One region of the Micromonospora sp. NPDC051924 genome, then DNA from elsewhere that is predicted to be linked to it. Evidence: riboswitches for the same ligand, from Rfam matches in the RefSeq annotation. Region 1 holds a riboswitch; the other holds the start of a gene.
The links. A riboswitch is a leader RNA that binds a small molecule or an ion and turns the genes downstream of it on or off. The one in region 1 is predicted to bind thiamine pyrophosphate.
Positions count from the first base shown of each region.

Region 2: it holds a riboswitch for thiamine pyrophosphate, as region 1 does, so the genes downstream of both, thiE (thiamine phosphate synthase) here and ACZ6S5_RS13890 (ECF transporter S component) in region 1, are expected to answer to the same signal.

Region 1 is NZ_JBVJJA010000014.1:87,146-101,323, reverse strand. Features, by position in the region: gene ACZ6S5_RS13955 (DUF6703 family protein) at 1-191, shown strand, start outside; gene ACZ6S5_RS13950 (metal ABC transporter substrate-binding protein) at 264-1,205, shown strand; gene ACZ6S5_RS13945 (metal ABC transporter ATP-binding protein) at 1,202-1,963, shown strand; gene ACZ6S5_RS13940 (metal ABC transporter permease) at 1,965-2,849, shown strand; gene ACZ6S5_RS13935 (ArsR/SmtB family transcription factor) at 2,902-3,195, shown strand; gene ACZ6S5_RS13930 (Fur family transcriptional regulator) at 3,248-3,640, shown strand; gene ACZ6S5_RS13925 (hypothetical protein) at 3,689-4,294, shown strand; gene ACZ6S5_RS13920 (hypothetical protein) at 4,304-4,474, shown strand; gene ACZ6S5_RS13915 (acyl-CoA dehydrogenase family protein) at 4,626-6,683, opposite strand; gene ACZ6S5_RS13910 (DUF6328 family protein) at 6,806-7,309, opposite strand; gene ACZ6S5_RS13905 (sugar isomerase domain-containing protein) at 7,458-8,207, opposite strand; gene ACZ6S5_RS13900 (AAC(3) family N-acetyltransferase) at 8,204-9,016, opposite strand; gene ACZ6S5_RS13895 (alpha/beta fold hydrolase) at 9,013-9,837, opposite strand; TPP riboswitch at 9,942-10,048, shown strand; gene ACZ6S5_RS13890 (ECF transporter S component) at 10,123-10,707, shown strand; gene ACZ6S5_RS13885 (ABC transporter ATP-binding protein) at 10,804-12,219, shown strand; gene ACZ6S5_RS13880 (energy-coupling factor transporter transmembrane component T family protein) at 12,216-13,016, shown strand; gene ACZ6S5_RS13875 (hypothetical protein) at 13,127-13,372, opposite strand; gene ACZ6S5_RS13870 (MTH1187 family thiamine-binding protein) at 13,618-13,950, shown strand; gene gndA (NADP-dependent phosphogluconate dehydrogenase) at 14,047-14,178, shown strand, end outside.
Region 2 is NZ_JBVJJA010000028.1:90,212-104,389, reverse strand. Features, by position in the region: gene rplQ (50S ribosomal protein L17) at 1-46, shown strand, start outside; gene truA (tRNA pseudouridine(38-40) synthase TruA) at 121-954, shown strand; gene ACZ6S5_RS22175 (hypothetical protein) at 1,003-2,145, opposite strand; gene ACZ6S5_RS22170 (class I SAM-dependent methyltransferase) at 2,272-2,877, shown strand; gene ACZ6S5_RS22165 (ABC-F family ATP-binding cassette domain-containing protein) at 2,919-4,595, shown strand; gene ACZ6S5_RS22160 (hypothetical protein) at 4,592-4,729, shown strand; gene ACZ6S5_RS22155 (aldo/keto reductase) at 4,803-5,765, shown strand; TPP riboswitch at 5,976-6,086, shown strand; gene thiE (thiamine phosphate synthase) at 6,081-6,707, shown strand; gene thiO (glycine oxidase ThiO) at 6,701-7,816, shown strand; gene thiS (sulfur carrier protein ThiS) at 7,807-8,007, shown strand; gene ACZ6S5_RS22135 (thiazole synthase) at 8,004-8,783, shown strand; gene ACZ6S5_RS22130 (thiamine phosphate synthase) at 8,861-9,529, shown strand; gene thiD (bifunctional hydroxymethylpyrimidine kinase/phosphomethylpyrimidine kinase) at 9,526-10,314, shown strand; gene thiC (phosphomethylpyrimidine synthase ThiC) at 10,332-11,924, shown strand; gene ACZ6S5_RS22115 (hypothetical protein) at 11,970-14,178, opposite strand, start outside.

The DNA.
Region 1 (14,178 bases):
CGGCCCTGGTCCTGGTGCTGGTGGCGCTCTTCGCGCCCGGTCCGGCGGGCGGCGTGCTGCTGCTCCTGCTGGCCGGGCTGCTGGTGTGGCTCATGACGGTCACCTGGGCGGTGCAGCGGCCGGCGACCCGGGTGCTGCGGCTGGTGATGCTCACCCTGTTGATCGCGCTCGCCCTCGCCAAGCTGCTGTGACCCGGCGCACCGCGCTGACATGCAATCATGCGTTTTTGACAATCAATTTCGTTATCGCGGACAGTTGACGACATGACCGTCCGCACCGCCCCGCGCGCCCTCGCCGCCGCCACCGCCGCCCTGCTCACCCTGGGCGGCGCCGCCGCCTGCTCGGGCGGCGGCGGCAGCGGGACCGACCCGACCCGGGTCGACGTGGTGGCGGCGTTCTATCCGCTCCAGTTCCTCGCCGAGCGGATCGGCGGCGACGCCGTCACGGTCGCCAACCTGGTCAAGCCCGGCGCGGAGCCGCACGACCTGGAGCTCAACCCGCGCCAGGTCGGCCAGGTCGCCGACGCGGAGCTGATCGTCTATCTCGCCGGGTTCCAGCCGGCGGTGGACGAGGCCGTCGCGCAGAACGGCGGCGACCGGGCCTTCGACGTCGCCGGTGTGCAGCCGCTGCGCGACGCCGCCGAGGGCGGGCACCAGCACGAGGGTGAGGCCGGCCACGCGGCGGAGAGCGGCGGCCGGGACCCACACCTCTGGCTCGACCCGACCCGGCTGGCCACCGCCGGCGACCGGCTCGCCGAGCGGCTCGGCCGGGCCGCCCCGGACCGGGCCGCCGACTTCACCGCCCGGGCGAAGGCGCTCCGCGCCGAACTGGAGGGGCTGGACGCCGACTACGCCCGGGGCCTGCGCACCTGCCAGCGGCGGGAGATCATGACCAGCCACGCCGCCTTCGGCTACCTCGCCGCCCGCTACCAGCTCGAACAGGTCGGCATCACCGGGCTCAGCCCGGAGGGGGAGCCCTCCCCGCAGCGCCTCGCCGAGGTGGCGAAGGAGGCGCGCGAGCACGGGGCCACCACCATCTTCTTCGAGACGCTGGTCAGCCCGAAGGTCGCCGAGACCGTGGCCCGCGAGGTCGGGGCCAGGACGGCCGTGCTCGACCCGATCGAGGGCCCGCCGGCCGAGGGTGACTACCTCGCCGCGATGCGGACCAACCTCCAGACCCTGCGCACCGCCTTGGACTGCTCATGACACCCGTGATCCAGGTCGCGCACGCCGCCGTCGGCTACGACGCCCGGCCCGTGCTGCGCGACGTCTCACTCACCGTCACCGCCGGCGAGGTGGTCGCCGTGCTCGGCGCCAACGGCTCCGGCAAATCCACCCTGATCCGCGCCGTGCTGGGCCTGGTCCCGCTGGGCGCCGGGTCGGTCACCCTCTTCGGCACCCCGCAGCGCCGCTTCCGGCAGTGGCACCGGATCGGGTACGTCCCGCAGCGGCTCGGCGCGGGCAGCGGCGTACCGGCCACGGTGGGCGAGGTGGTGGCGTCGGGGCGGCTGGCCCGCCGGGGCGTGCTGCGGCCGCCGGGCCGGGCCGACCGCGAGGCGGTCGCCGCGTCGCTGCGCACGGTCGGCCTCGCCGACCGGGCCGGAGACCCCGTCGCCACCCTCTCCGGCGGGCAGCAGCAGCGCACCCTGATCGCCCGGGCCCTGGCCGGCCAGCCGGAGCTGCTGGTGCTGGACGAGCCGACCGCCGGGGTGGACGCGGCCAGCCAGGAGGCGTTCGCCGGGGCGCTGCGCGGCTTCCTCGGCGGCGGCGGCACGGTGCTGCTGGTCGCCCACGAGCTCGGCCCCCTGCGCCCGCTGATCAGCCGGGCGGTCGTCGTCCACCAGGGCGGCATCTGCCACGACGGCCCGGTGCCCGAGCCGGCCGGCCACCACGCCGACCCGGACCACGAACACGTGCACCCGCACTGCGACGAGGAGCCCGCCGGGCTGTGGAGGAGCATCTGACATGGACCTCTTCCAGTACGACTTCATGCTCCGCGCGCTGGTCGGCGCGCTGGTCATCGGGCTGGCCGCCCCGGCGCTCGGCATCTATCTGGTGCAGCGGCGGCTGGCGCTGATCGGCGACGGCATCGGGCACGTGGCGCTCACCGGCGTCGGCGCCGGGCTGCTGCTCAACCGCTCCCCCGTGCTGGTGGCGGTGCTCGCCGCCACGCTCGGCGCGATCGTCATCGAGCTGGTCCGCTCGCGCGGGCGTACCTCCGGCGACCTGGCCCTGGCGCTGCTCTTCTACGGCGGCATCGCCGGCGGCGTGATGCTGGTCGGGCTCTCCGACGCCAGCAGCGCGTCGCTCAACTCGTACCTCTTCGGGTCGCTGACCACGACGTCGGCGGCCGACCTGACCACCATCCTGGTGCTCGGCGTGGCGATCCTGGTGACCATGCTGGTGCTGCGGCCGGCGCTCTTCGCGGTCTGCCACGACGAGGAGTACGCGCGGGTCTCCGGCCTGCCGGTGCGGGCGCTCAACCTGCTGCTCGCGGTGACCACCGCGGTGACCGTGACCATCGCCATGCGGGCCGTCGGGGTGCTGCTGATCAGCGCGCTGATGGTGGTGCCGGTGGCGACCGCGCAGCAGGTGACCCGGGGTTTCCGGGGCACCATGGCGGCGGCGATGGCGCTGGGACTCTTCGCCGCCGGGGCGGGCGTCGTGGTGGCGGCCACCGCCGACACCGCGCCCGGCGCCTCGGTGGTGCTGCTGGCCATCGCCTCGTTCCTGGTGGTCGCGCTGGCCGCCGCCGGACGGCGGGCGCTGCGCCGGTGGTCCCGGCCGGTCGCCACGCCCGTCGCCGAGTCGGTCGTCGAGCCGCCGGAGCACGAGGTCGTGCTCCGGTGAACCACCCCCGGCCGACCCAGTCGGTATTGGTTACCGTTACGGGGTGACCGCCATGAACGGGTATGACGCCTTCGAGGGCGCGGGTGACCTGCTGCGCGCGCTGTCGGCGCCGATCCGGCTGGCGATCGTGAGCGAGCTGGCCGCGGGTGAGCGCTGCGTGCACGAGCTGGTGGAGAAGCTCGGCGCCCCGCAGCCACTGGTCTCCCAGCACCTGCGGGTGCTGCGCGGGGCGGGTGTGGTGCGCGGCTCCCGGCGGGGGCGCGAGATCGCGTACGCCCTGGTCGACGAGCACGTCGCGCACATCGTCGCGGACGCGGTCAGCCACGCCGGGGAGGGATCGTCGTGAACGAGCGCAGCGCCGGACCGCCGGCCGGCGCCGGCCGCGGAGAGGTGGCGGCATGACCGAGGGGGCGCTGCGGAACACCCGGCAGCGGACCGCGGTGAGCGCGCTGCTGGGCGAGGTGGAGGGCTTCCACAGCGCCCAGGACCTGTACGCGATGCTGCGCCAGCGCGGCGAGCGGGTCGGCCTGACCACCGTCTACCGCACTCTGCAGGGCCTCGCCGACGCCGGCGAGATCGACGTGATGCGGCCACCCGGCGGTGAGCACCTCTACCGGCGGTGCAGCGAGGGCCATCACCACCACCTGGTCTGCCGGGCCTGCGGGCGGACGGTCGAGGTGGCCGGGCCGGCGGTGGAGAGCTGGGCGGAGCGGGTCGCCGCCGAGCACGGGTACGCCGAGGTCAGCCACACCCTGGAGATCTTCGGCACCTGTCCGGCCTGCGCCCGCTGAGAAAATCTCGCCGTGCCACCGGGGCCGGACCGTGGCACGCTGTCCGGCGTGAAGATCTACGCTGATCGCTTCCCGACCGCCCTCCGTCAGCTCCTCACCGACCTGCTCGTGGTCGTCTGGGTGTACGCGTCGATCCGCTTCGCGCTCTGGCTGTACGACCTGGTCGAGAAGCTCGCCGTACCCGGACGGAAGCTGGAGGGGGCCGGCAGTGGCCTCGCCGACAACCTGGCCGAGGCGGGCGGCAAGGTCGGCCGGGTGCCGCTGGTCGGCGACGAGCTGACCGCCCCGTTCACCAAGGCCGCCGACGCCGCCCGGGCGGTCGCCGAGGCCGGACGCGACCAGCAGGAGCTGGTCGGCCAGCTGGCCCTCGCGCTGAGCGTCGCGGTGCTGGTCTTCCCGCTCGGCCTGGTGCTGTTCGGCTGGCTGCCGCTGCGGCTGCGCTGGATGCGCCGGGCCGGCTCGGCTCAGGCCCTCGCCGCCGCCCCCGCCGGCCGGGACCTGCTGGCGCTGCGCGCGCTCGCCGGCCAGCCGCTGGGCAAGCTGACCCGGATCGCCCCCGACGTGGCCGAGGCGTGGCGGCGCGGCGACGACGCGACGGTCGACGCGCTCGCCGCGCTGGAGCTGCGCAGGCTCGGCCTGAAGGACAGCCGTTAAGGTACAGCGGTGCTGTACTTCCTGATCGCCGTCGCCGTGCTGCTGCTGATCTACGCGGGCGTCCTGGTGCGCTTCGTGCGCAAGGGCCGCAAGATCCCCCCGGCGGCGTACCTGGTGCTGGCGGCGCTGAACGGCCTGATCCTGGCCGGCGTGATCGCCTGGGCGATCGCCCGCGCCTGACGCATCCCCGCGCCGGGCGCCGGCTGGCGGCGCGGGATGCGGCAGGTCGCGGTCTCCGATCGGTCGGACACCGCGACATGCCGCGACACGCGCGGACCCTCGGGCCGGCTGGCCCGCGTGGCCGCCGGGGATCCGGCGGCGGGGCGCGGCGTCAGCCGGCCGGCGGGATGCGGCGGCGGACGTCCTCGGCCGTGGACGGGCCCGGCTGCCAGCGGGCCACCCAGGGCAGGTCCGCGGGCGGGGTGCTGATCCCCTCCTCCAGAGCGGCGTACCGGCCGGCGAGGATCCGCTTCGCGGCGGCCACGTCGAGCGAGTCGGTGTTGGACCACAGGCCGGTGAACAGCTCGTCGATCCGGAGCCGGGCCTGCCGGCAGAACAGGTCGGCCAGCTCCACGTTCTCCGGGTGCTCGGCCCGCTCGGCGGCCGCCCGGACGCAGACCGCCGACATCGCGAACAGCTCCGCGCCGATGTCCACCACCCGGCCGAGGAAGGCCTGCTTGCGCTCCATCTTTCCCTGCCAGCGGGACATCGCGTAGAAGGTGGAGCGGGCCAGCTTGCGGGAGGTCCGCTCGACGTGCCGCAGGTGCCCGGCCAGCGGGCCGAACTCGTGATACGCCCCGGGTGCCTGGCCCCGGCCGACCGCGAGGGTGGGCAGCCACTTCGCGTAGAAGACGCCGGCCCGGGCGCCCGCCTTCGCCTTGCGGCCCAGCCCGGCGTCCGGGTCGATGATGTCGCCGGCCACCGAGAGGTGCGCGTCGACCGCCTCCCGGGCGATCAGCAGGTGCATGATCTCGGTGGAACCCTCGAAGATCCGGTTGATCCGCAGGTCGCGCAGGATCTGCTCGGCCACGGCCGGCCGCTCGCCCCGGGCGGCCAGTGACTCGCCCGTCTCGTAACCCCGGCCGCCGCGGATCTGGATCAGCTCGTCGGCGATCTTCCAGGCCATCTCGCTGGCGTAGAGCTTCACCAGCGCGGCCTCGATCCGGATGTCGTTGCGGTCATCGTCGGCGAGCAGGCAGCTGAGGTCGAGCATGCTCTCCATGCCGTACGTGGTGGCGGCGATGAAGGCCAACTTCTTGGCGACCGCCTCGTGCTCGCCCACCGGCCGTCCCCACTGGACCCGGTCGGCGGCCCACTCCCGGGCCACGTTCAGCGACCACTTGCCGGCCCCGACGCACATCGCCGGCAGCGACAGCCGCCCGGTGTTCAGCGTGGTCAGCGCGATCTTCAAGCCCTTGCCCTCGCCGCCGATGATGTTCTCCTTCGGCACGAAGACGTCGTGGAACCGGGTGAGGCTGTTCTCCAGGCCGCGCAGGCCGACGAAGGCGTTGCGCCGCTCGATGGTGATGCCCTCGCTGTCGCCTTCCACCACGAAGGCGGTGATGCCGCCGCGCCGCCCGTCGCCGGCCGGCACCCGGGCCATCACCACGAGCAGGGTGGCGACCGTGCCGTTGGTGGCCCAGAGCTTCACCCCGTTGAGCCGGTAGCCGGTGCCGTCCTCGGTGGGCTCGGCGGTGGTGGCCAGCCGGGCCGGGTCGGAGCCGACGTCGGGCTCGGTGAGCAGGAACGCGGAGACCTCCCCGGCGGCCAGCCGGGGCAGGAAGCGCTGCTTCTGTTCCGCGGTGCCGAACATCTTCAGCGGCTGCGGCACGCCGATCGACTGGTGCGCGGAGAGCAGCGCGCCGATCGCGGGGTTGACCGAGCCGGCCCGCATCAACGCCCGGCAGTAGTGCAGGTTGCTCAGCCCGAGGCCGCCGTACCCGCGGTCGATCTTCATGCCGAAGGCGCCCAGCCGGGCCAGCCCGCGGAAGACCTCGTCGGGGATGCGGGCGTCCCGCTCGATGGCCGCACCGTTCACCTCGGCGTCCAGGTACGCCCCGAACGCGTCGAGGAACTCCTCGGCCCGGGCGACATCCTCCGGATCCGACCGCGGCCAGGGGTTGATCAGGTCCAGCCGGAACCGGCCGAGGAAGAGTTCCTTGCCGAAGCTGGGCCGGTCCCAGGCGGCCTCCCGGGCCGCCTCGGCGACCTGCCGGGCCTCCTTCTCGGACACCTGGCCGGCCTCGGTGGGCAGCAGGCCCGCCCCGCCCGCCGCATCGACGGCCGCGGCGGTGCCGGCCGGCGGATCGGTGTCGTCGATCGGGGCCACCCGACCGGTGGGGCCGCCGGCGTTCGCGGGATCGGGTCGGCTGTTCTGTGTCGTGGTCACGGCTGCCTCCTGGGGACCTCGGTCCGGCTGCGTCGACGTGCTCGACGGAAACGACGCTACCCCCGGTTGTTACCCAGGGGTAGCGTCGCGTGCACGTCCGATTTGGCGCGGACCGGGGCGGCTCAGTCGCCGTGCAGCACCTGCGGGTCGTCGTCCTCGTCGTCGATGTCGTCCTCACCCCAGTTGCGCCGGGCGAACGGCAGGATCGCCCAGAACGCCAGGAACCAGACCGCGGTGATCCCGCTGAGCAGGAAGGCGATCGGCCGGCTCAGCACGAAGTCGGTGATCAGCAGGACCGCGCTCACCATCGAGATCAGCATGAACGCGAGGCCGCTGCTGGCCATCCGGTGGGCGAACCGGACCAGCTCGGGCTTGCGGCCCTGCCGGAACAGCGCCCGGTGGAAGGCGACCGGCGAGATGATCATCGCGGTGGCCGCGGCGGCGGCCAGCAACGCGACGATGTAGACGTCCCTTTGGAACTCCGTGGTACGGGTGAAACCGGTGCTGAACGGCAGGGTGAGCAGGAAGGCGAAGAGGATCTGCACGCCGGTCTGCGCCACCCGCAGCTCCTGGAGCAGGTCTGCGAAGTTGCGCTGCCAGCGCTGCTTCTCGGATTCCTTGGACACGCACTACCTCCGGAGAAGACGGTACTGCCGGCGGAGAGCACCCCGTCGGCAGCAACGCCAGTGCCCGGCCCGGCCGGTCGCGAAACCGGTCACTGTGCTGCCTTCGTTCGCGACTGCGGGGCTCGCAAACCCGGCTCACTCCTCGCGCTCACGCCCCCCGGCGGATCCGGCCGGCGTACCGGGCCTCCAGCTCGGCGTTGTGCTCGTCGCCGCCGGTGACGTTGGCGGACAGGTAGACCGGGGGCCGCTCCCCCGCCGCCAGCAGCCGGGCCACCACCTCCGCCACGATCTGCTGGGCCAGCAGCGCGGCGGTGATCGAGGAGACCGCGCCGACCGCGCCGCCGCCGGGCAGCGGCAGGGTGGCGTCGCCGTACGGGGCACCGTTGTCGAGCACCACGTCGGCGAAGTCGGCCAGCTTGCGCCCGGACGGGTGGCGCGAGGTCATCCGGGCGGAGTGTTCGGCCGAGGTGATCGCGACCAGGGCGTGCCCGCGCTCCTTGACGATGGACGCGAACTCCACCATCGCGCCGTTCACCCCGGAGTTGGAGGCGAGCACGAAGACGTCCTGCGGCCGCACCGGGGCCAGCTCGAAGAGGCGGTGCGCCACCGCCGGCTCGCGTTCCAGCTTCGGGCCGAGCACGTCGGCCGGCTCGCCGCCGTAGAGGACCAGGTCGCGCAGGGCGATCCGGTTCGTCGGCACCAGCCCGCCGGCCCGGCCGGCGATCTCCATGGCCAGGGCCTCCGAGTGCCCGGTGCCGAACGCGTGCACGACGCCGTCGGCGCGCAGCGACTCGGCGATCAGGTCCGCCGCCCGGCCCACGTTGTCGCGTTGGGCGGCGGCCACCCGGCCGATCGCCTCGGTCACCACCGCCAGGTACGCCTCGGCGCTCACCGTCATTTTTCCTCCGTCCGTCGGTTGCGGGCCAGCCAGTCCACCGCGAAGTCGACCGCCGCCCGCTGCCTCATCAACCGGCCCGTGCCGTCCCCGACCGGCCCGAGCCGCACCGCACCGGTCTCCTCCAGGTCGGCGCCGAGCCGGGCGAATCCGTCGTCGTCCACCCGGACGTCGTCCCACCACACCCAGTCCCGCCCGCCGTCGGCGGTCAGCACCGCCGCGCCGCAGCGCTGCCGGGGCGGCGCGGGTTGCCGGTACTCGGCCAGGTGCAGCGAGGTGTTGCAGCCGTGGTCGACGCCGAGCAGCAGCACGTCGGCATCGAGGTCGTAGAGGCGGGCCAGCGGAGAGCTCTCGCCGAGCATGTCGGCGAGGGCGTGCCCGGCGACGATCCGCGTCGCGACCGGCCCGAGCGCGGCGAAGGAGACGTGCGGGTGGTCGCTGCGCCGCGCTCCCGGCCAGGTGCGGACCAGCTCCGCGAACGCCCCCATGAACCGGCTCGGGGTGACCGCCGGGTCGAAGCCGGGCAGCTCCGCCCGGATGACCGGCCACCAGTCCGCCGGCACGGGCGGGTTGGTCCAGCCCGCCGGGTCGCTGTTCTCCGGGGTGTGGGTGGGCACGACCACGGTGCCCGCCGGCCCGAGCACGTCGCGCAGGGCGAGCAGCACCGCCTCCGGGCCGCCGGCGAGGAACCCGAGGCCGCGCAGGCCCGCGTGCACCAGCACGGTCCCGCCGGGGCCTACGCCGAGGGCGCGGAGCTGGGTGGCGAGCGACGCACGGGTGTGCGGCCGGGCCAGCGCGGTGGCCGCGGTCATCGGCCGGCGCGGGCGAGGACCGCCTCGGCCAGCGGCGCGGGCGCCTCGTCGGGGATCCAGTGGGTGACGCCGGTGAGCGTGACGAAGCGGTAGTCGCCGGTCACGTGCCGGGCGCACGCCTCGGCCGCGGTCCGGCCGATCGCGATGTCCTTGTCGCTCCAGACGAACGTGGTCGGCACCGCCACCGGCCCGACCGCCTTCATGTCCGCCCCGGTCATGGCGCGGTACCAGTTCAGGGCGGCGGTCAACGCGCCCGGCTCGCGCATCGGGTCGGCGTAGCGGGCCACCCGGCGTGGGTCGCCGACCCCGCCGAGCATCCGGCGCAGGGTCGCCGCGCGGAACGCCAGCAGCACCTTCTCCGCCTTGCCGGGCTGGCGGAACAGCGCGATGTAGGAGGAGCGGGCCTTCTGCTGCGGGTCGGTGGCCAACGCGTGCCCCATCGCCGCCGGGTGCGGCACCGACACCGCGGTCAGGGTGCGCACCCGCTCGGGGTGCGCCGCCGCGAGGCCCCACGCCACGATCGCGCCCCAGTCGTGGCCGACCAGGTGCGCGGTGGTCACCCCGAGCGCGTCGAGCAGCGCGGCCGCGTCGGCCACCAGCTCCGGGATCCGGTAGGCCTCGACCGCCGGCGGCCGGGCGCCCGGCGAGTAGCCGCGCTGGTCGGGCGCGTAGGTGCGCAGGCCGGCGGCGTGCAGCGCGGGCACCACCCCGTCGAACTCGCCGCCGTGCTGCGGGAAGCCGTGCAGCAGCAGGACGGGTTCGCCGTCCTCGGGGCCGCCGGTGCGTACCTCGAACGTCAGACCTCGCGCGTCGACCCGCATGATCGGCAGCCTACCCAGCCGGGGCGGCGGGCAGTGTGGCCCGGCGGCGCGGGTGCAGGGTGACCACGCCCGCCACCTGGTGCTAGCGTCTGCCGAGACAACTTCACATCCGACAGGGGAGCGCACAGCGCTGAGAGTGCGGGCCGGTGCCCGCAGACCCTCGAACCTGATCTGGGTAATGCCAGCGCAGGGAGTTCGGTCGACCTCCAGCCGCGCCGCCGTCCGGTGACACCGGGCGCGGCGTGCGTCTTCTCCTGGTTCCTCTTCTGGACTGGGAGCTCACCAATGGACAACAGCAACCGCTGGCGCACCATCGACATCGTGGTCGCCTCGGTGATCGCGGTCGCCTTCGGCGTCATCTTCTGGGCCTGGGGCCTCCTCTGGGGCGCCACCGACGCCGCGTTCGCCTTCTTCCCGCCGGCGCAGACCCTCATCTACGGCGTCTGGCTGGTGCCGGCCGTCCTGGGCGGCCTGGTCGTCCGCAAGCCCGGCGCCTCGCTCTACTGCGAGCTGGTGGCGGCGATCATCTCGGCCCTGCTGGGCAGCCAGTGGGGTGGCATCGTGATCGTGCAGGGGCTGATGCAGGGCGTCGGCGCCGAGCTGGCGTTCGCCGCGTTCCGCTACCGCTCGTACCGGCTGCCGACGGCCCTGCTGGCCGGCGCGCTGACCGGCCTGAGCGCGGCGATCTTCGACTTCGTCTACTGGAACAAGACCTACGACCTGGCCAGCTACCGCATCCCGTACGCGCTGCTGACCATCGTGAGCGCCACCGTCATCGCCGGCCTCGGCAGCTGGTTCCTGACCCGCGCCCTGGCCAACACCGGCGTCCTGGACCGCTTCCCCGCCGGCCGCGAACGCGCCACGGTCTGACGGCCACCCCATCGTGTCGATCATGAAGTTGGCGGCGATGTGGATCTCCGGAACTGCCGCCAACTTCATGATCACCGGAGGGAAGGGGGTGTGGTGGTGAGCGCGGTGCAGCTGCGGGGGTTCGGGTGGCGGCATGCGGGCCGCAAGGCGTGGGCGGTGCTGGGGGTGGACCTGCGCATCGACCGGGGCGAGCGGGTGTTGCTGCTGGGGCCCTCCGGGGCCGGCAAGAGCACGCTGCTGGCGGCGCTCGCCGGGTTGCTGCCGGAGGACTCCGGCGAGCAGGAGGGCGTCGTCGAGATCGACGGGCTCGACCCGCGCAAGGCCCGGGAACGGGTCGGCATCGTCTTCCAGGACCCGGAGACCCAGCTGGTGATGGCCCGCGCCGGTGACGACGTCGCGTTCGGGCTGGAGAACCGGGGCGTACCGGCCGAGGAGATCTGGCCCCGGGTGGACGAGGCGCTGCGCCGGGTCGGCTTTCCGTACCACCGGAACCGGCCCACCGCCGCGCTCTCCGGCGGCGAGCAGCAGCGCCTCGCCCTGGCCGGGGCGCTCGCCCTGCGCCCGGGGCTGCTGCTGCTCGACGAGCCGACCGCCAACCTCGACCCGGCCGGCGCCACCCTGATCCGGCGGGCCGTCGCCGACGCCCTCGACGCCGACACCACGCTGATCCTGGTCGAGCACCGGGTGGCCGAGGCGTTGCCGCTGGTCGACCGGGTGGTGGTGCTGGAGTCCGGCGGCGGGGTGCGGGCCGACGGACCACCCGAGGCGGTCTTCGCCGCGCACGGCGAGGCGCTCGCCGCGGCCGGGGTCTGGGTGCCCGGCCACACCGTGCCGTCCCGGTACGCCACCGCGCCGCCCGGCGAGGTGTTGCTCACCGCCGACCGGCTCGGCCTGCCACCCCGGCTGGCCCCCACCGACCTTCAGGTACGCGCCGGCGAGGCGCTGGCCGTGCTCGGCCCGAACGGCGCCGGCAAGTCCACCCTGGCGCTGCTCCTCGGCGGCCTGCTCCGCCCGGGCGCCGGTACGGCCACCGCCACGGCCGCCCTGGCCGGCCGGGACGCCCGTACTCCCCCGCACCGCTGGCGGGCGCCCGCCCTAGCCCGGCGGATCGGCTCGGTCTTCCAGGATCCGGAACACCAGTTCGTCACCGGCACGGTCCGCGACGAGCTGGCGCTCGGGCCGCGCCGCACCGGGCAGGACGAGGCGGCGGTCCGGGCCACCGTGGACGGGCTGCTGGACCGGCTCGGGCTGGCCCGGCTGGCCGGGGCCAACCCGTACACCCTCTCCGGCGGCGAGGCGCGGCGGCTGAGCGTGGCGACCGCCCTGGCCACCGCGCCCCGCCTGCTCATCTGCGACGAGCCCACCTTCGGCCAGGACCGACGGACCTGGCGGGAGCTGGTCGACCTCTTCGCCGAGCTGCGCGACGCCGGCCACGGCGTCGTCGCGGTCACCCACGACCCGGACTTCGTCGCGGCGCTGGCGGACCGCACCCTCACCCTGGAGCGGGCATGATCAATGTCGAGCCGGTCGCCGTCCCGGGCGCGCCGCTGGCCCGGCGCAACCCGGTCGCGAAGCTGGCCGCCGCGCTGGTCTTCTCGTTCATCCTGATCGCCACCCTGGACCCGGTGGCCCCGGCGATCGCCATCGCGGTCGAGCTGGCGGTGCTGCCGCTGTTCGGCGTCCGCTACCGCGTGCTGTCCCGGCGGGCCTGGCCGCTGCTGGCCGGCGCCGGCGGCATCCTGGTCACCCTGGTGCTCTTCGCCGCCGACCGGTCCGGCCCGGTGCTGGTCGAGGCCGGCCCGGTGCTGATCACCCAAGGGGTGCTGGTCACCGCCCTGGGGCTGGTGCTGCGCATGCTCGCGGTGGCGCTGCCCGGAATCATCGTCTTCGCCACCACCGACGCCACCGACCTGGCCGACGCGCTGATCCAGAACGCGAAGGCGCCGGCCCGGTTCGCCATCGGCGCGCTGGCCGCGTTCCGGCTGGTGCCGCTGCTCGAACAGGAGTGGCGGATGATCAGCATGGCCCGGCGGGCCCGGGGCGTGGACGCCGGCCGCAACCCGGTGGCCCGGCTGCGGCTCTTCGTATCGACGGCGTTCGCCCTGCTGGTCGGGGCGATCCGGCGGGGCACCCGACTCGCGGTCGCGATGGACGCCCGCGGGTTCGACGCCGGCACCCCGCGTACGGTCGCCCGCCGTCAGCGCTTCACCCGGGCGGACGGGCTGCTGATCCTCGGCGCGACGGTGCTGGCCGGCACGGCGCTGACGGTCAGCGTGGTGCTGGGCACCTTCCGCCCGCTGATCGGCTGACCCCGCGACCACCCGCCGTCGGTTGATCCACCCCGGGTTGCGGCACCGCGGGTCTTCCCGACGACGGGACACCACGGACGGCCGCAACCCGGGGGTCGATCAAGGACCGGTCAGCTGCGCCGAAACGCGTAGAACTTGGTCTGGCCGGCGCGCTTGCTGCGCCCGGCGAGGCGGGCGTCGCGCCCGGCCGGCGGGCCGGCCTTCGGCGGCGCGGGTGGCGTGGCGCCGACCGGCGTCGGCAGCGCCACCGAGCCGGCGACCGGCGCCACGGTGAGGGTGTCGAGATCCGTCGGGGTCACGTCCGTCAGGGACGGCGACGGCTTGCGGGACTTCTTCGGACTGCGCTTGGCGGGCATACGCGAACCTCCTGAGTGTCGGGCGCGCCGTTGCCGGCGCGGGCGAGCGGGCGAGCTCCGGTGGGTCCGACCACGACAGACACCGCGACCGACGGCGGCGGGGAGGATGCGGACGCCCGGAGCGGGACAGGTCCACGGCGTACGGCGGTGGACCGGGCTCGGCGGAAGGGCGTCAGTTACGCATGCCAGCAGCCTAAGCCGCCGCCCGCCCGCCCCGCACCCGATTTACTGGCACGATCGACGGCATGCTGATCGCGTTCTCGATCACCCCGCTCGGCGTGGGTGAGTCCGTGGGCGACCTGGTCGCCGACGCCGTCCGGGTGGTCCGCGAATCCGGCCTGCCCAACCGGACCGACGCCATGTTCACCACCGTCGAGGGCGAGTGGGACGAGGTGATGGCGGTGGTGAAGCGCGCCGTGGACACCGTGGCGGCGCAGGCGCCCCGGGTCAACCTGGTGCTCAAGGCCGACCTCCGCCCCGGGGTCACCGACGCGATGACCGCCAAGGTCGCCCACGTCGAGGCCCGGCTGGCCGAGGACACGGGCCCGACCGCGACCATGCCGCCCGTCCAGGAGTAACGCCACGCACACCGGCCGTCGACGTCCCCACCCGGGCCTGCGGAGACCGCGATACGGTCGCAGGACGGGCAGCGGAGACGAGAGGTGGCGGTACGCATGGCACAGCAGGCGACGGCGCAGATCGGGGTCACCGGTCTGGCGGTGATGGGCCGCAACCTGGCCCGGAACCTGGCCCGCAACGGGTTCACCGTGGCGGTGCACAACCGCTCGCCGGAGCGCACCCGCAGC
Region 2 (14,178 bases), on a different contig from region 1:
CGCCCGCGAGGACAGCGACGAGGCCACCGAGAACGAGAAGGCCTGAGCACAGGCAGCATCGTCGGGCCCGGCACCCCTTCGTGGGGTGCCGGGCCCGACGGCGTGAACGGGAGGTACGAGATGGACGAGCGGACCCGGCTGCGGCTGGACGTCTCGTACGACGGCACCGACTTCTCCGGCTGGGCCGCCCAGCCCACCCGGCGCACGGTGGCCGGCGTGCTCACGGAGACGCTGGACCTGGTCCTCGGCGCGGGCACCGCGACCGGGCTGACCGTGGCCGGCCGGACCGACGCCGGCGTGCACGCCACCGGGCAGGTCTGCCACCTCGACCTGCCGACCGAGGTCTGGCGGCAGTACGAGGGGAAGCTGCTGCGCCGGCTGGCCCGGCTGCTCCCGCCCGACGTGCGGGTCCGCGCGATGACCGAGGTGCCGGCCGAGTTCGACGCCCGCTTCTCGGCCACCTTCCGCCGCTACGAGTACCGGGTGACCGACGCCCGGTGGGGCGCCGAGCCGCTGCGGCGTACGGACACCCTCGCCTGGCCGAAGCCCCTGGACCTGGCGGCGCTGAACGCCGCCGCGGCCGGTCTGGTGGGGGAGCACGACTTCGCCGCGTACTGCCGGCGCAAGGAGAACGCCACCACCCTGCGCGAGGTGACCCGGCTGGACTGGCGGCGGGACCCGGACGGGATCCTGGTCGCCACCGTGCAGGCCGACGCGTTCTGCCAGAACATGGTGCGCAGCCTGGTCGGCGCGATGCTGGTCGCCGGGGACGGCCGGCGGCCGGTCGAGTGGCCGGCGAGCCTGCTCAGCCGTCGGGAACGGTCCAGCGAGGTGACCGTGGCGCCGGCGCACGGGCTGGCCCTGGTCGAGGTCGGCTACCCGGAGGACGCCGCCGGGTACGCCCGCCGCGCCGAACTCACCCGCCGGCTGCGGGTGCCCGTCGCCGAGGGCTGAACGCCGGCCCGCCGTCCTCATGGGACGACGGGCCGCTGCGGAGCGTCCTCAGTTGAGGGTGCCGTCCTGACCGGTGACGCCGTCCGTCGGGGCCTCGGTGGGCTGGCTGGCCACCCCGCCGTTCGCCCGCCGGTCGAGGACGCCCCGGTTGAGGTACACCTCGATCAGGTCGTACAGGATCTCGCGGGCCTTCGCGTCGGTGGCCGTGATCCGTTGCCCGTCGGCCCGGGTGACCAGGCAGTACGCGATGTAGTGGCCGCGTACCTGCCAGCCGATCCGGGCGGCGGCCTTCGCCACGGCCTCGGTGCCGGTGCCGGCCGTCATGCCCCGGAACCGGCCCTGCCGTTCGTCGAGCATCTGCCGGATCCGGTCCCGCGCGCGCTGCGCGCTCGCCACGTCGGTGAGGTTGAACAGGCCGGTGGTGAGCAGGTACTTCCCGTCGGAGGAGCGGAGCGTCGCCCGGACCACCTGGTTGCAGCCGAGACGGACCAGCAGGTCGGCGATCTCGCCGCTGACGGCGACCGCGCAGCTGCCGCTGGAGTTCGTTCTGAGCACGTCGTACGCCGGCTGGCCCTCGGTGACCACCAGCTGGCGGCCCGGGAAGACCTCCTTGGCGGTGAGCGCCAGCTGGTCCGTGTCCCGGGAGTCCAGGTCGGTCCCGTCGGCTGCGGCGGACTGCTCCACCACCGGCTGGCCGGTGGTGGCGCCGGCCTGCGGCGTTCCGGTCCGGTCCCGGAGCAGGGCGGCGACCGCCAGCCCGCAGAGGGCGAGCAGGACCAGCACGGCGGCCCCACCGATCAACGCCTGCCAGACCCGGCCGCCACGCCGGCGTTCGTCCCGGCGGGTGCGGGTCAGGTCGAGCGGCTCGGTGGTCCGGAACGCCGCGCTCTCCGGCGGGCGGGGCCCGCCGCCGATGGGCGGCTGCGGCACCGGGACGGCGGCCCGGGGAGCGGCGTGCTCGGCCGGGGGCTGGGCCGGTGCTGGGGCCGGGACGGGGGCCGGCGCCGGCGGGTGGCCGGCGTCGGCGGTCGGCCGGGTGGCCCGGACCGGCGGGGGCAGGGACGGGGTGGGGAAGCGGGACGGCGAGGGGCCTGCGGGCGGAGGCGGCGCGGCACCGGGCACGGACGGGTCCGACCCGGGCCTCGGGTACTCCAGGAAGGCGTCCTCATCGGACTCGTACCGATACACCATGTGAGCCACACTAGGGCCGATTGTCCCTTTCGAGGGTAATATCGGGAAATTCCGGCAGCGTGGCGTCGGGCCCTCCCGGCGGCACCGTCGCCGGTGCCCGGCCCGAGCGGTGCGACAATGCCCGACGTGACCGGCGACCACTACTTCACCGCTGAACCGACCACCGCCGCCCGGCCGCGGGCGGTCGAATTCTCCGTCGCCGGGCGCGACTACACGCTCGCCTCGGCCAGCGGGGTCTTCTCCGCCGACCGGCTCGACCCCGGCACCGCGGTGCTGTTCCGCAAGGCCGACCTGCCGGCGGCCGACGTGACCGGCGCGCTGCTCGACATCGGCTGCGGCTTCGGCCCGATCACCTGCGTGCTGGCCACCACCGCGCTGTCCGCCACCGTCTGGGCGGTGGACGTCAACCAGCGTGCCCGGGATCTCACCGCCGCCAACGCCGCCCGGGTCGGCGCCGCCGACCGGGTCCGGGTCGTCGCGCCGGACGGCGTACCGGCCGACGTCTCCTTCGCCCAGATCTGGTCCAACCCGCCGATCCACATCGGCAAGGCGGAGCTGCACGGGCTGCTGCTGCGCTGGCTGCCCCGGCTCGCCCCGGACGGGATGGCCTGGCTGGTGATCGCCCGGCACCTCGGCGGCGACTCGTTGCACCGCTGGCTGGTCGAGCAGGGCTGGCAGGTCGAGCGGCACGCCAGCCAGAAGGGCTACCGGGTGCTGCGGGTCACCCGGTAATCGAGTGTCGCCCGGCGGTGTCCCTCGGGCAGGATGCCCGCGTGGGATACGTGGACGTGGCTGGAGTCGGGCACATCCTCCCGGACGGCCGGGAGCTCTTCGCAGAGGTGTCGTTCCGGGTCGGTGAGGGGGCCAAGGTGGCCCTGGTCGGTCCCAACGGCGCCGGCAAGACCACGTTGCTGCGGATGGTCGCCGGCGACCTGCCGGTGAAGACCGGTGCGATCGCCCGCTCCGGCGGGCTCGGCGTGATGCGGCAGTTCATCGGCATGATCGGGGACGACTCGACGCTGGCCGACCTGGCGCTGGCGCTCGCCCCGCCGGCGCTGCGCGACGCCGGCCGGCGGCTCGCCGAGACCGAGGCGGCCATGCGGGCGGCCGAGGTCCGCGGCAAGTACAGCAACGCCGCCGGCAAGGCCCAGCTCGCGTACGCGGACTCCCTCGCCGCCTGGGGCGAGGCCGGCGGGTACGACGCCGAGGTGCTCTTCGACACCGTCGCCACCATCGTTCTCGACCTGCCCTGGGATGCCGCCCGGGAGCGTCCGGTGCGGACCCTCTCCGGTGGCCAGCAGAAGCGCTTCGCGTTGGAAATGCTGCTGCGCGGCCCGGACGAGGTGCTGCTGCTCGACGAGCCGGACAACTTCCTCGACGTGCCCGGCAAGCGCTGGCTGGAGGCCCGGTTGCGGGAGTCCGGCAAGTCGGTGCTCTACGTCTCGCACGACCGGGAGCTGCTGGCGCAGACCGCCGACCGGGTGGTCGCCGTGGAGGGCGGCAGCGCGTGGGTGCACCCGGGCGGCTTCGCCAGCTGGCACGAGGCGCGGGTGGCCCGGCACGCCCGCCTCGACGAGCTGCGCCGCCGCTGGGACGAGGAGCACCAGAAGCTGCGCGAGCTGATGCTGATGTACAAGCAGAAGGCCGCGTACAACAGCGGGATGGCCTCCCGGTACCAGGCGGCGCAGACCCGGTTGGGCAAGTTCGAGGAGGCCGGGCCGCCGCCCGTACCCCCGAAGGACCAGGACATCCGGATGCGGCTGACCGGCGGGCGGACCGGCAAGCGCGCGGTGATCGCCGAGCAGCTCGAGCTCGACGGCCTGACCTACCCGTTCGACCTGGAGCTCTGGTACGGCGACCGGGTCGCCGTGCTGGGCGCGAACGGGACGGGGAAGTCCCACTTTCTCCGCCTGCTGGCCCGCGGCGGCACCGACCCCGATCCGGCCAACATCCCGGTCGACGGGGCGAAGCTCGCGCCCGTCGCGCACGGCGGGATGATCCGCCTCGGCGCGCGGGTCCGACCCGGGCACTTCTCGCAGACCCACGACCGGCCGGAGCTGATGGAGAAGGCGCTGGTCGACATCCTCTGGCGGGGCGACGAGCACCGGGCCGGGATGGACCGGCACGCGGCAATGGCGGCGCTGTCCCGCTACGAGCTGGCCGGGCAGGGCGACCAGCGGTTCGGCACCCTCTCCGGCGGGCAGCAGGCGCGGTTCCTGGTGCTGTTGCTCGAGCTCTGCGGGGCGACCTTGCTGCTGCTCGACGAGCCCACCGACAACCTCGACCTGGCCTCCGCCGAGGCGCTCGAGGCGGGCCTGAACGCGTTCGAGGGGACGGTGATCGCGGTGACCCACGACCGCTGGTTCACCCGCTCCTTCGACCGGTTCGTGCTCTTCCGCGGGGACGGCGAGGTGGTGGAGACCCCGGAGCCGGTCTGGGACGTCGGGTGATCGACGGCCATCGGCCCGACTTCGACTGGGACCTGGGCCGGGTGGGCGTGGTGCGGCGGGCGGCCTGCGCGCGCCGCCGGGAGCGAGGGTGGCATCGCGGGCGGCAGGCGGGTGTCGAGGCGCTACGAACCTGATGTCGTGAACGACTCACCCCGGGGGAGCCGGACCCGCGGGCTCGACCGGTGGCCCGGTGGCGGGCGGCATAGGGTGGATCTCGTGACTGAGATGACCTACCGCCGGTTGGGCGACTCCGGGCTCGTGGTGTCCGTGGTCGGCATCGGCTGCAACAACTTCGGCCGCAAGCTCGACCTCGACGGCACCCGCGCGGTGGTCGACGCCGCGCTCGACGCCGGGATCAACTTCTTCGACACCGCCGACATCTACGGCGAGCCGCAGGGCGGCTCCGAGGAACTGCTCGGCCAGGCGCTCAAGGGGCGCCGGGACGACGTGGTGGTGGCCACCAAGTTCGGCATGGACATGCACGGCCTCAACGGGCCCGATCACGGCGCCCGGGGTGCCCGCCGGTACATCGCCCGGGCGGTCGAGGCGTCGCTGCGCCGGCTCGGCACCGATCACATCGACCTGTACCAGATGCACGAGCCCGACCCGGAGACCCCGATCGACGAGACCCTCGCCGCCCTGGACGACCTGGTCCGCGCCGGCAAGGTCCGCTACCTCGGCAACTCGAACTTCGCCGGCTGGCAGATCGCCGACGCCGACTGGACCGCGTCCTCCCAGGGGCGTACCCGGTTCATCTCCGCGCAGAACCACTACTCGCTGCTGGAGCGGAGTGTCGAGGCGGAGGTCATCCCGGCCTGCGAGCGGTTCGGCCTGGGCATGCTGCCGTTCTTCCCGCTGGCCAACGGCCTGCTCACCGGCAAGTACCACCGGAACGAGGCGCCCCCGGCGGGCAGCCGGCTCTCCGGCGGCGGCCGCTACGCCGAACGGCTGGCGGCGGCGGACTGGGACACCATCGAGGCGATCGAGGCGTACGCGGCCGAGCGTGGGCTCACCATGCTGCAGGTGGCGATCGGCGGCCTGGCCGCCCGCCCGGCGGTGACCTCGGTGATCGCCGGCGCCACCACCCCGGAACAGGTACGCGCCAACGCCGAGGCGGGCACCTGGCAGCCCACCGACGAGGATCTGGACGCCCTCGACGCCATCCTCTGACCGGCTTCGTCCGCTGCCCCGGTGCCGTCCCGATCGGCGCCGGGGCAGCGTGCTGCTCGGGTCAGGCCGCCGATACCGCTTCGCGGGCATCCGGACAGCATGGCGTGAGTGGACGATCACCCACTGTCCCCGTCCTCCAATCGGGACGGTGGGTGGGAAAAGTGTCACCCACCCTTGGCGGATCCGGGGGAACGCCGTACGGTAGGCCGCAAGTGACCCACGGGAGCCCGGTGCGTACCGGGCTGAGAGGGGGGCTGGAAGCCCCCGACCGTCGAACCTGATCCGGGTAATGCCGGCGCAGGGAGGAGTGTTGCCGTGCCGTCCCTGGGACGACTGCATCTGATCACCGACACCCGGCCGGGGCGGGACCCGCTCGGCGTGCTGCGCGTCGCCCTGCCGGTGGCCCGCGCCGAGCTGGTCGTCCAGGTCCGGATGGCGGACGACGCCACCGACCGCGAGGCGTACGAACTGGCCCGGCAGGTGGTCGCGCTGTGCCGGCCGTACGGGGCGACGTGCCTGGTCAACGACCGGCTGCACGTGGCGCTGGCGGTGGGCGCGGCGGGCGGCCACGTCGGGGCGGACGACCTGCCGGTGCGGGCGGCCCGCCGGGTGCTCGGCGCCACGGCCGTGCTCGGCGCGACCGCCCGGGAACCGGTGACCGCCGCCGAGGCGGTCGCCGCCGGGGCCAGCTACCTGGGCGTCGGCCCCTGCCACGCCACCACCACCAAGTCCGGCCTGCCCGACCCGATCGGCCCCGACGGAGTGCGCGCGGTCGCCGGGGCGGTGGCCGTGCCGGTCATCGCGATCGGCGGGGTGACTCCCGCCTCGGTGCCGGCGCTGCGCGCCGCCGGGGCGTACGGGGTGGCGGTGGTCGGGGCGATCTCCGCCAGCCCTGATCCCGCCCGTACGACCGCCGAACTGATCGAGGCGCTGGCGTGCTGACCCGGCCGGACGTCGCCATCGTGGGGGCGGGACCGGTCGGGCTGGCGATCGCGTGGCGCTGCGCGCAGCGCGGGCTGCGGGTGGTGGTGCACGATCCCGCCCCGGGGTCCGGCGCCTCGCACGTCGCCGCGGGCATGCTGTCGCCGGTCGCCGAGGCGTACTTCGGGGAGCACGAGCTGACCGGCCTGCTCGCCGAGTCCGCCGCCCGCTGGCGCGGTTTCGCCGCCGAGCTGGTGGAGGCCGCCGGCGTCGGGATCGGGTACCGCACCGACGGCACGCTGGTGGTCGGGCTGACCGCCGACGACCTGGCCGAGGCGCGCCGGCTCTGGACGTACCAGCAGGGGTTGGGGCTGCCGATCACGCCGCTGCGCCCCTCGGCGCTGCGGGACCGCGAACCGGCGCTGGCCCCGCGGGTCCGTGGCGGCGCGGTCGCCCCCGGCGACCACCAGGTCGACCCGCGCCGGCTGGTCACCGCGCTGCGGACCGCCGCCGAGCGGGCCGGCGTGGGGTGGCGGCCGGGCGCGGTCCGTGAGCTGTCCGAGCTGGACGCGCCGGTCACCGTGGTCGCCGCCGGCTGCGGCGCGGCGGCGCTCACCGGCCTTCCGGTCCGGCCGGTGAAGGGCCAGGTGCTCCGGCTCCGCGCGCCCGGTCGCGGCGCGCCGGACTTCCGGCACGTGATCCGGGGGTACGCGGACGGCGAGTCGGTCTACCTGGTGCCCCGGGACAGCGGCGAGGTGGTGGTCGGGGCGACCGTCGAGGAGCGCACCGACACCGAGGTGACCGCCGGGGCGGTGCTCCGGCTGCTCCGCGCCGCCGTGGACCTGGTTCCCGAGCTGGCCGAGTACGACCTGGTCGAGGCGTCCGCCGGGCTGCGCCCCGGTACGCCGGACAACGCGCCGATCCTCGGGGCGTTGCCCGGGCGGCCCGGCGTGCTCGCCGCCACCGGACACCACCGGCACGGCATCGTGCTCACCCCGGTCACCGCCGACCTGGTCGCCGAGCTGATCGTCACCGGCGAGCCGGACCGGCTGCTCGCCCCGTTCACCCCCGACCGGTTCGCCGGCACGGACCGGACCGCATCCGCCAGCGAGGAGGAGACGTGCAACTGACCGTCAACGGTGCGGGGCGTGACGTGCCCGGCGGGACGACCGTCGCGGACGTCGTCCGCACCGTCACCGACCAGCAGCGCGGCCTGGCCGTCGCGGTGAACGGCGAGGTGGTGCCGCGCGGCGGCTGGCCGGCGATTGTGCTGCGCGACGGCGACCGGGTCGAGGTGCTCAGCGCCGCCCAGGGCGGGTGAGCGCGGTGTCCGTCGAACTCGGCGGGGTCACGTTCGGCTCCCGGCTCATCCTCGGCACCGGCGGCGCGGCCAACCTGCACGTGCTGGAACAGGCGATCCGCGCCTCCGGGACCGAGCTGGTGACGCTGGCGCTGCGCCGGGTGGACACCGCCCCGGGCACCGCCGGCGGCCTGCTCGACCTGCTGGACCGGTGTGGCGTACGGCTGCTGCCCAACACGGCGGGCTGCGGCACCGCCGCCGAGGCGGTGAAGGTGGCCCACCTGGCCCGGGAGGCGTTCGACACCGACTGGGTGAAGCTGGAGGTGATCGGGGACGAGCGCACCCTGCTGCCCGACGGGGTGGAGCTGCTGCGCGCGGCGGAGGAGCTGGTCGAGGACGGGTTCACCGTGCTGCCGTACACCTCGGATGATCCGGTGCTGGCCCGGCGGCTGGCCGACGTGGGCTGCGCGGCGGTGATGCCGGCCGGCGCCCCGATCGGCTCCGGGCTGGGGGTGAGCAACCCGCACCACATCCGGTTGATCCGGCAGTGCGTGGACGTGCCGGTGATCCTCGACGCCGGCATCGGCACCGCCTCGGACGCGGCGCTCGCCATGGAGCTGGGCTGCGACGCGGTGCTGCTGGCCAGTGCGGTCACCCGGGCGGCGGATCCGGTGGCGATGGCCACCGCCATGCGGTACGCGGTGGCGGCCGGGCGGCACGCGTACGGGGCGGGCCGGATCGCCCGCCGCTTCCACGCGCTCGCCTCCACCCCCGACGACGGACGGCCCGACCTGTGACCGGCGTGCCGCAGGTCGCGGCTTCCGAGCTGAGTCGTGGCAGCGAGTGGCCCCTCGACGGGCCGCGATCGTCCACGATGTCCGGCAGTCCGGTGCCGTCGGGGGTGGTGCTGCTGACGGACCGGCGGGTGGCGCGTAGGCCACTGGCGGAGGTGGTCGCGGGGGTGGGGGCCGGGGGAGTCAGGTTCGTGGTGCTGCGGGAGAAGGACCTGCCGCGCGCCGAGCGTCTCGCCCTCGCCGTCGAGCTGCGCGCGGTGCTCGCCGAGGCAGGCGGCACCCTGATCGTCGCCGGCCCCGACCCGCTCGACGGCGATGCCGTGCACCTGCCCGCCGCCGGCCCCTATCCACCGCCGCCCGTCGGCCTGGTCGGCCGCTCCTGCCACGACGCCACGGAACTCGCGCGTCTCACCACCGAGGACTACGCCACCCTCTCGCCGGTATTCCCGACGAGAACCAAACCCGGCTACGGCCCACCCCTCGGCACGACCAGGCTGGCCGGGCTGGTCCGAGTCAGCCCCGTCCCGGTCCTGGCGCTCGGCGGCATCGAGACGCCCGATCAGGTCGAAGCATGCGTCGAGGCAGGTGCGGCAGGGGTGGCGGTGCTCGGCGCGCTCATGCGAGCCGAAGACCTCACCGAGACCGCCACCACGCTGGGCAGAGCCTTCGAAGAGGCGGTCGGCCCGGTGCCGCGAAGCCGGCACGGTCGGCCGCAGCCCCAAAGCGCAACCACCGAAGGGGAACAGTGACCCCCACAACCATCCTCACCATCGCCGGATCGGACTCCGGCGCAGGCGCCGGCATCCAGGCCGACCTCAAGGTCTTCGCCGCCCTCGGCGCGTACGGCACCAGCGTGATCACCGCCGTCACGGCGCAGAACACCCGGGGCGTGGGCGCCGTCCTGCCACTGCCCCCGCAGACCGTCCGCGACCAGCTCGACAGCGTGCTCGGCGACTTCGCGGTACGGGCGGTGAAGACCGGCATGCTCGGCACCCCGGCGGTCGCCGACGCGGTGGCCGAGGCGGCGGAGGCGGGCCGGCTGCCCCGGCTGGTCGTCGACCCGGTGCTGGTCGCCAGCAGTGGACACCGGCTCGGCGTGGTGGAGGCGGTCGAGCGGCTGCTCCCGTACGCCGAGGTGGCGACGCCGAACTGCGCGGAGGCCGCAGCCCTGACCGGACGCCCGGTGACCACGGTCGAGGAGATGGTCGCGGCGGCCGAGGCCCTCGCGACCGGCGGTCCGGCGCACGTGGTGGTCACCGGCGGTGACGTGGACGCCGGCGGCGAGGCGGTGGACGTGCTGGTCGGCGGGGGGACGACCACGCTGCTGCGGGGGCCCCGGGTGGCCACCCGGCACAGCCACGGCACCGGCTGCTCGTTCTCGGCGGCCATCGCCGTGCGGCTGGCGGCCGGCGATCCGGTGCCGGTCGCGGTCGCCGCCGGCAAGGAGTACGTGACCCGTGCGCTGACCGGCGCGCGGCACTGGGAGCTGGGCGCGGGACGCGGCCCGCTGGACCACTTCGGCTGGTCCTGTTGACCATCAGGGAGGCTGTCATGCAGGCACGACGCAAGGTCTACGTGGAGGGGTCGCGGCCGGACCTCCGGGTGCCGTTCGCCGAGGTGGGGCTGGCCGGGGACAACCCGCCGGTCCGGCTCTACGACACCTCCGGCCCCGGGTCCGACCCGGAGGTCGGGCTGCCGCCGCTGCGGGGGCCGTGGATCGCCGCGCGCGGCGACGTCGCGCCCGTCCGGGGCGCCGGAACGCCGTTGGCCGGCGTGGACGGGAAGCGCCCGACGCAGCTCGCGTACGCCAGGGCCGGCGTCGTCACGCCGGAGATGGAGTTCGTGGCGATCCGGGAGGGCGTGGCGCCGGAGTTCGTCCGGGACGAGATCGCGGCCGGGCGGGCCGTGCTGCCGCTCAACGTCAACCACCCGGAGTGCGAACCGGCGATCATCGGCAAGGCGTTCCTGGTGAAGGTGAACGCCAACATCGGCACCTCGGCGGTCACCTCCTCGATCGCCGAGGAGGTGGAGAAGCTGACCTGGGCCACCCGGTGGGGCGCGGACACCGTGATGGACCTGTCCACCGGCAAGCGGATCCACGAGACCCGCGACGCGATCGTGCGGAACTCGCCGGTGCCCATCGGCACCGTGCCGATCTACCAGGCGCTGGAGAAGGTCGGCGGCGACCCGGTGAAGCTGAGCTGGGAGGTGTTCCGGGAGACCGTCATCGAGCAGGCCGAGCAGGGCGTCGACTACATGACCGTGCACGCCGGGGTGCTGCTGCCGTACGTGCCGCTCGCCGTGGACCGGGTGACCGGGATCGTCTCCCGGGGCGGCTCGATCATGGCGGCCTGGTGCCTGGCGCACCACGAGGAGAACTTCCTCTACACCAACTTCCGGGAGCTCTGCTCGCTGCTGGCGAGGTACGACGTGACCTTCTCGCTCGGCGACGGGCTGCGGCCGGGCTCCATCGCGGACGCCAACGACGAGGCGCAGTTCGCTGAGCTGAGGACCCTCGGCGAGCTGACGAAGGTCGCCTGGGAGCACGACGTCCAGGTGATGATCGAGGGCCCGGGTCACGTGCCGATGCACAAGATCAAGGAGAACGTGGACCTCCAGCAGGAGTGGTGCCACGAGGCCCCGTTCTACACGCTCGGCCCGCTGACCACGGACATCGCGCCCGCGTACGACCACATCACCTCGGCGATCGGTGCCGCGATGATCGGCATGTTCGGCACCGCGATGCTCTGCTACGTGACCCCGAAGGAGCACCTCGGGCTGCCCGACCGGGACGACGTCAAGGCGGGCGTCATCGCGTACAAGATCGCGGCGCACGCGGCGGACCTGGCCAAGGGGCACCCGGGGGCGCAGGCCTGGGACGACGCGCTCTCCAAGGCGCGCTTCGAGTTCCGCTGGGAGGACCAGTTCAACCTCTCGCTGGACCCGGAGACCGCGCGGTCGTACCACGACGCGACGCTGCCGGCCGAGCCGGCGAAGACGGCACACTTCTGCTCGATGTGCGGGCCGAAGTTCTGCTCGATGAAGATCACGCAGGAGTTGAAGGACTACGCCGCGCGGGGGATGAAGGACAAGTCCGAGGAGTTCGTCTCCGCCGGGGCGCGGGTCTACCTGCCGCTGGCCTGACCCGCTCCGGGGCGGGCCGGTCACACCGTCGGCCCGCCCCGGAGGTCAGTCGCGGTGGTGGCGGCCGGTCCGCAGGGTATGGGCGTCGTCGGGGTTTTCGTCCGAGGCGAGGCCGGCGACCCAGTCGACGTACTCCTCGTCCCGCGTCAGCGCCGCGGCCGCGGGCGCCTCGGCCTCCTTGATCTCCTTGGTCTCCTTGGTCTCCTTGGCCCGGTTGCGCCGGAACAGGCCTCGCCGCTGCTTCGCCTTCCCGTTGCCGGGCTCGTCGTCCGCGTCGCCCGGGATGGTCGCCTGCTCCCCGGGGTGCGGGTCGTCGGCGGCCGGCGTTCCGGCTGCGGCGTGCGCGGCCTGCCGCCCGTCCTCGCCGGACTGCGGGTCTTCCCCAGCGGTGGGGGTGGCGTGCCTGGCGGTGGCGAGGGCGTCCCACCCGCTGCCCCGGCTCAGGTCCGGCAGGGCGCGGTGGCGGGGGCGCGGCGCGGGCTCGACCCGGGCCGGCTCGGTCGGGGTGCCGTCGTCTCCGCTGGTGCCGTCCGGGGCGCCGCCGTTGTCGCGGGGGTTGACCGGCCGGTTCGACGTGGGCGCGATCGGCCAGGCGGGCCGGACGCTGCCCGGGCCGTCCGACACGTCCTCGAAGATCGGGAAGCGTGGGCGGGGCGATGTCGGGGCGTCGACCGGTTCCGGGTCCAGGAAAAAGGTGCGCTCCCTCGGTGAACCGTCGCTGGTGGCGTCCGGCCGCCCGGCGACCGGCGCCGCCGGCGGCTCGTCGGGCAGCGGCGCGCCGGCGAAGCCGGCCGGCTCGGTGGGCGTCGCCGTCGCGATCGGTTCCGTGGCCGGGCTGGTCCGACCCTTGCGCGGGCGCTTGGACCGGCCGGCCGGGCGCGGCTCGGCCGGCGCGGGGCGCTCGACCACCGGGGCCTCCGTGGTGGGCGCCTCGGATCGCGCCGGTTCGGGGCCGGTGGCCGACGTCGCCGGGGCCGGCTCCCGGCCGGTGCCGCTGGCGCCACCGGCCGCGGGCGAGGCCGGTCGCTGTCGGCGGTACCGGGGTACGGCGGTGGTCCCCGTGGCGACCTCGGCCGCCGGAGCGGTGGGTTGTTCCGCCACCGGTGCGCCCGTCGGTGCGGGCTCCGCCGCCGGCGCGGCCGGACCCGGCTCCGGCGACGACGGCAGCCGTCGCGCGGCGCGGTCCGGCGTCGACCCGGCGTCCTGCTGCTCCCGGTCGCGCCGCCCGGCCGGCGTGGCGTCCGCGGCGGGGGCGGTACCGGTCGGCTCGACCGGCGGCTGGCCGACCGGCCGACCGGCAGCCAGCACGTCGATCGCGGCGGTCCGCCGGCCGGGCGGCAGCAGCCCGGGCACGGGCAGGGACCGCATCAGGTCCTCGGTGTCCCGCCCGGCGGAAGGCGGCTCGTCGGCGTCCGCCTCACCGCTGAGGCCGGCCCGGGTCGGTCCGTCCTCGCCCGGCTCGCCGTGCCGGCCGGTCCGCACCGGTTCGTCCGGTGCCGCGCCGCCGAACAGGCTGGCCGGCGCCGGCTCGTCGGACCGGCCGGTCGGAGTCCGCTCGTCCTCGGCGACCAGGTCGTCGCGGCGGATGTCCGGGCCGGGGCGCACCTCGTCCCGGTGGGCCCGGCCGGTCGGTACCGACGTCGGCGTGACACCGGCGGGCACCGGCCAGTCCCAGTGGGCGGGGGTGTGCCGGCCGGCCTCTCGCGGCCCGATGGTCGGGGCCGCCGCCTCGTCCGTGCCGTCGGGGGCCGGCCGCGTGGCGAGCGCCGAGGAGCCGGCGGCCGGGGTGCCGGGGACGGCGGGCGACGCGGGCAGCGGCTGGAGGATGTCGGTGGGCTCGATGGCGTCGGACCCGGCCGCGGTGGCCGGCCGGCGCAGCACCGCGGTGGCGGCCGAGCCGAGCGCGCCCGCGGCGACCGCGATCAGCGCGCCGTAGTAGGGGGCGAGCTGGTAGCGGTCGGCGGCGTCGCCGGGCCCGGCGGTCAGGTACGCGAAGGCCAGCAGCACCGGCCCGGCCGCCCCGGCCGCCCCGCCGACCAGGGGCAGGTGGCCACGGCGGCGGGCGTGCCCGCCGACCGCCGCGCCGGCGAGCAGGGACACCGTCGGCAGGATCAGCATGGCCAGGCGCTGGGCCGCCCCGGCGTCCAGCCAGGACGGTTCGAGAACCCCCAGGCGTACGGTGTGCAGCGGGCGGGCCGAGGCCACCGTCGGCACGACGGAGAGCAGCGCGAGAAGCCAGACGGCGGCCGCGGTC